2 linked regions of the Lewinella sp. 4G2 genome follow. The protein of the gene in region 1 interacts with the protein of each later gene in a pairwise test. Links are inferred from orthologs where the notes say so. Each region holds a gene or a part of one and is shown in the gene's direction. Other genes may lie near its edges.

Region 1 (2,772 bases):
ACCCAGGAAGAAACCGAGGGCCAGCAGCGCCGGGCCGAGCGGCCAGAGCCACTGCACGGGGAAGCTGATCTTACCCTGGAGGAGGTCGCCGGCCGTCCACATCAGGCCCGGCCAGGCGATCAGCAGGAAGGCCACCCACTGGCAGGCACTGCCGAGGACGGAGCTGGCGACGACGGCCGGCCATTCCTCCTTGGTAGCTACCGTCATCCGCCCGCCGATCTCCCCGATCCGGTTGGGCGTCGCCGCGCTGAGGCTGACGCCGGCGATGACCGTCCGCCACGTCCGGCGGAAGGGGTAATTCAGGAAAGCGTTGATGAGCGGGTGCCACTTGCGGGCCTCCAGCCACCAGTTGACGGGCATCAGGGCCAGGACGAACAACAGGAAAACGAGGCGCTCCGGCCGCATCAGGTTTTCGGCGAAAACGGACCAATCCAGCGTTGCCGTCAAGCGCCATAAGTGGTAGACGAAGGCGGCGAAAATAGCGACTCCCAATAGGCGCAGGGCCCACCACTTCCAGGAGGAACTAAAACTTTTATTTGGCCCTTTCGTCAAATTATTTGTTGGTTAGGGGAGATTGCGGCTACCTTGGTGGTGAATTCTTCGTGTAAAACTCGCTCAATTTTATCAGACGGAGCTTAAAGCTTCTTTTTTAACGCGTAAGGGCTTGGATGGGAGTATGACTCTTAGGTAAAGCATTTCGGCTTTCATTGGGTGCATTAGTTTTGGTGCTTTGGTGCTTTGGTGCTTTGGTGCTTTGGTGCTTTAGCTCCGCTGCTACTTCGTGGTGGTGCTTTGGACGCCAACCTTCATTAGCCCTTTGGGTTTTTGTGCCTTTCGTGTTTTTGTGTTCAGCCTACTGCAGGCACTACTTTGGTGTTTATCACGACCTTACTGATGTGATCTATCCTCAAAACAATGGCAAAAAAGAAAAAACCGGACGTCGCTCCCTACCGCATCCTCGGCATTGACCCGGGGACGGTCGAGTTGGGTTTTGCCGTGATTGAGATCCACCCACGGTCCAAGCGGATTTTGGAGTTGGGGACGCTCAAGCTCGCTCAGTTTAAGGACCACGCTAAACGGCTGGCCCTCATCCACCGGCGGCTCACGCAGGTGATCGGGACGCACACGCCCGTGGCGATGGCCATCGAGAGCCCCTTCTTCGGGAAGAACCCGCAATCCATGCTCAAGCTGGGCCGCGCCCAGGGCGTCTGCATGGCCGCCGCGATGAACCTCAACGTGCAGGTGACGGAATATGCGCCGCGGAAGATCAAGCAGTCCATCGCCGGCAACGGTAACGCCAGTAAGGAGCAGGTTGCTAAAATGCTAGAGAACGAGTTCGACCTCGATACCAGCCGCATTAAAAACGACGCCACGGATGCGCTCGGGGCGGCGCTTTGCCATTACTACGCTACGCGCGGGCCGTTGGGTGGCGGGACGAGTTTTAAAGGTTGGGAAGGGTTTTTGGCGGCTAATAAGGATAGGGTGAAGGGGTAGGGGGATGGTACTTTGGTGCTTTGGTGCTTTGGTACGCTGCTATTACGCGGTAGAGCTTTGGGCGAATGTTTTCAGTTATATGCATCCAAGAACGTAATATCGAAATTGTTACCTGTAGACTTGCCTGCTGCTGAAGTGGCTAAGGTCCTCAATCAAATCGCACCATCTTCTTAAACGAGATCTCGGCAATGAAGTATTTGGTTATGGTGCAGCCATTGGTGAAACCGGAGATTACGTAGACCACATTTTTTCGATTATTCAAATTTCAGAATGCTCCGGGAATGATCAATAGATTTAGCCATATATGTTCGCCATTAGTGATAGTTCTTTTAGGGCTATCGCTAATGCTGATTAGTGCATGCTCAGACGACGACGATGGGCGCTTGCCATTTGCTGAAATTGACGGATCGATGCTTAAATGGCACCCATACCCTGACGTCGCAAACACCGATTCTATATCGTTCACTTCCTCCGCTTCGATCAGTGTAGCCTACAGTTTCTCTGATTATATTAGGGGCATTAACTGCCTGGATGATGGAGTCACGCGAGATTGTGAGATTAGGTACCAGACGCTTTGGTTTCGTAGCCCCAATTCAGATAGAGAGTATTACCTCAACGTAGTCTTGCTGCCCGAGAGAAGCCTCACCTTCAACTATAGCTCTACGGGTGGTATATCGACGGAGATTGCTCGCACCATCTTCCCTGACAACGCGCCGGAAATTCCCTTATCCGATATATTTGACGTTATGTACCTCGAAACCGTTACGTATAACGGTATGACAACTGAAGGTTTCCGAATCACCACTCGAACCACTTCCCCACCTTTCCTGCTCGACTCTCCGCCAAAGGAGGTACTGTACCTTGCGAATTTTGGCGTAGTTGAATGGTCTGACTACAGCGGGAATACATTTTTTCTTCAGTAAGGACTGACAGGAATTCGTTAGTCAAAACAATCCCCTGCATCGCCTCGATTTATAGCATGCTCAAAAATTTGAGAACCGCTTCAGGCACCTGGCTTCCATCGGAAAATTAGCATTCCATTGTTATTAAACCGTACGACTGACTACAGTGAATAGATTGACGTTAGGCTGGAGCGTATCTATTGGCAGTCCCATTCAGGCTGATCCCGATTTGGTTATAGCCGTCAGCTCCCTCCGCAATTGGCGATAGTGGCACTACCTCCATCATTTAACAAAAGGGAGCCATACCACCCCCCAAACTCTCCCACCCTATCTTGCCCATCTTTCCGCACCCGCGCCAGCGCCCAAATGGTCAAAC
Region 2 (2,939 bases), 390 kb from region 1 along the record:
ACCGCACTTTACGATCTTGATGTTGATGCCGTCGAAAAGTTCGGCGCACTTCGCCACATCGGCCTCCGTTTGGCAGCTTTCGTCGGCGATGATGGGGAGGGGGCTGGCGGCCTTTACGCGTGCCTGCCCCGCTTCGTCCGCTACCAGGAGGGGCTGTTCGATGAGGAGGACGCCCATTGCTTGCAGTTCGGGTGCGTAGTCGATGGTTTGCTGCGCGGTCCAGCCGGTATTGGCATCCACGTAGAAGGGGGCGTCCGTCACGTTGCGGAGGGCGCGAATAATGTCCAGGTCATCCCCATCACCACCGAGTTTAATTTTGTAGAGCGGCCAGGGGAAGGCTTTGACTTTAGCCACCATTTCGGGGATGCTGCCCATCCCGATCGTGTAGCAGGTAGGGGTCCGGCGGGCGGGTTGGTCCCAGAGTTCTCCGATTCTCTTGTTTTGGTGCTTGCCTTCCAGGTCGTGTGCGGCGACGTCTAATGCGCAGCGGAGGAAGGGGTGGAGGGTAGGGGCTTCGCGGTCCAGGAAGTCATGCAGTGCTGCGGGGCTCAACGATTTTCTGAGCGCTAACGCAGGTGCGAGGTTTTGTAGGGCGCTAGCGCATTCCGCCGAGTCAAGACTATAATACCGCGTCATGGCGGCTTCCCCGAATCCGGACCGGCCGGTGGCGTCCACCAATTCCACGATGAGGGTGGGTTGCTCCGTCCGGGACTCGTGGGCAATGCGGAAGGGATTGGCCAGGGGAAGAACTTTAGGGTGGACGATGATCTGCATGGGGGAAATTTACCACAAAACTTAGCGTCGTTTGAGGTTTGGCCCCTCCGTAGTCCGCTACTTCTTTTGGTTTGGGGCGGAGGTCTGTCGGCCCGGCGCATTACCCATTTGCACCGCACCCGCGGCAGCGCCACATAGTAAATAGCGTGCTCCCTCGGGGCGCATAACTGACAAAAACCGTCAGCATTCAACCGGCCTGACAGTCAGCCATTAAGGTTATCTTTGCGGCCCGTAAATGAGCCGGCCCCCGCATTCTTAAAAGGATTTTGGGGGCTAGCCAGTAAAACTGACTAAAATGATCACCTACGTTACCGGGCCGATTGCGCACAAGAATCCGAGCTTCGTTGTCATCGAAGCCGGGGGGCTAGGGTACCACATCAATATCAGTTTGTTTACCTACACCAAGATCGAGAGCGCCACCAAGGCTAAGTTGCTGACCCACTTCCACGTGAAGGAAGACCAGCAGACCCTGTTTGGTTTTTACGACGAGACGGAACGTAACCTGTTTCGCCTGCTGATCAGCGTGAGCGGGGTAGGCCCATCTACGGCCCTGATCGTGCTTTCGAGCATGAATCCGGACGAGGTACGGCAGGCGATTTTGGGAGAAGACGTAGCCAGTATCCGCAAGGTGAAGGGCATCGGCCCGAAAACGGCGCAGCGCATCATTTTGGACCTGAAGGACAAATTGATGAAAGATTCCTTCGCGGCCCCGACAATGCTCTCCCCACAAAGCAATACCGAGCGGGCGGAGGCGTTATCTGCCTTGGTAAACCTGGGCTTCGCCCGGCCCGCCGTGCAACGCGCGCTTAACAAAGTGTTGGCGAAAGAAACCGGCGCCGGAACGGAGAAGATGATCAAACTCGCACTGCGGGAGCTTTCGTCTTAGTCGGAACCTGATTTATCCCCCCAATCGGGCTGCCTTCCTGAGCCCGTGCTTTCTATTAAAATCAACCAGCGGTACAGTTTTCGCAACTATCTGCCGTTTCTGGTGGGCGCCCACATAATCCCGGGCCTTTATTCGGACTTTCTATGAATAAGATTTTACTCGCCGTAGGTTCTGCTTTACTCTCACTTAGTTTCACTTACGCCCCTTACACAACCGACGCCCCGGAAGGCCAGGCACCCGATGTGGTGCGGGAGCTCTTCGAGGCCGTCACCTTTCAGTATTCGAACGTCGAGTATGGTACAGCGAGTGGCGACCACGCAACGCGCAACCCGCAACTCGATCTACCCACCTCCACAATCGATACCCTCCCGCCCCTCCGCGACCGCCAGGGTAACTTCATCGACGACCCGAACCGCAACGTAATTGACCTGAAGGACCCCGCCAGCGTAACGCGGGAAGTAGAATACGACCCCGAAACGGGCACCTACATCGTCCGGGAAAAGATGGGCCAGTTTGACTTCCGGCCACCAACCTACCTGACTTTTGACGAGTACCTCCAGTACCAGCAGGAGCAGCAAAAGAACAAGTACTTCCAGAACCTGGCCGGCGTCGGTAACCCCGATGATGCCGTCAATATTGGCGACCCGTTGGCCGATATTGAGCTGGACCCGGACGTGATCAGCAACCTCTTCGGGGGGACGGAGATCAGCATCCAGCCGCAGGGTGGGGTGGACCTCAGCTTCGGGGTGAATTACCAGTTTCAGGATAACCCCTTCATCGTTGAGCAATTTCGCCGCAATACGATCTTCGATTTCGACATGGACATCAACATGAACGTGGTGGGCCAGATCGGGGATAAGCTCAAACTGAATACCAATTACAACACCGGAACGACCTTCAACTTTGATAACCAGATCAAGCTGGACTACAACTCCGAGGCCTTCTCGGAAGATGACATCCTCCGCAAGATCGAAGCGGGTGACGTCAGCCTTCCCCTCCGCGGTACCCTGATCGAAGGAGCGCAGTCCCTCTTCGGCCTTAAAACCGAACTACAGTTTGGCCACCTGAAACTGACGGCCATCGCTTCCCAGCAGCGGAGCCAACGCGAGAAGCTGACCATCGAAGGTGGCAGCCAGCTCGCTGAGTTCGAGGTCTACGCCGATAGCTACGACGAAAACCGCCACTTCTTCCTCAGCCACTACAACCGCGACGTCTACGAGGATGCCCTGGAGAATCTCCCCCAGATCAATAGCCTCTTTCACGCCGAAAACATTGAGGT

Evidence for each region.
Region 2: the proteins of ruvC (region 1) and ruvA interact in binary tests that used the Escherichia coli proteins (3 or more experiments, as listed by UniProt). The link is inferred for Lewinella sp. 4G2 from one-to-one orthologs.

The regions. Positions count from the first base shown.
Region 1 is NZ_LVWJ02000014.1:533,473-536,244, forward strand. Bases 8-2,704 are described here. They hold ruvC (crossover junction endodeoxyribonuclease RuvC), read left to right. Parts: upstream 8-915; coding sequence 916-1,494; downstream 1,495-2,704. Other genes in these bases: A3850_RS03675 (lysylphosphatidylglycerol synthase domain-containing protein), read right to left, coding at 8-552; A3850_RS20085 (hypothetical protein), read left to right, coding at 2,118-2,417. Outside these bases: more of A3850_RS03675, read right to left, coding at 1-7; A3850_RS03690 (hypothetical protein), read left to right, coding at 2,763-2,772.
Region 2 is NZ_LVWJ02000014.1:140,428-143,366, reverse strand. Bases 1-2,864 are described here. They hold ruvA (Holliday junction branch migration protein RuvA), read left to right. Parts: upstream 1-1,069; coding sequence 1,070-1,660; downstream 1,661-2,864. Other genes in these bases: sprA (cell surface protein SprA), read left to right, coding at 1,804-2,864; A3850_RS02470 (dipeptide epimerase), read right to left, coding at 1-774. Also shown: more of sprA, read left to right, coding at 2,865-2,939. UniProt on the Escherichia coli protein: The RuvA-RuvB-RuvC complex processes Holliday junction (HJ) DNA during genetic recombination and DNA repair.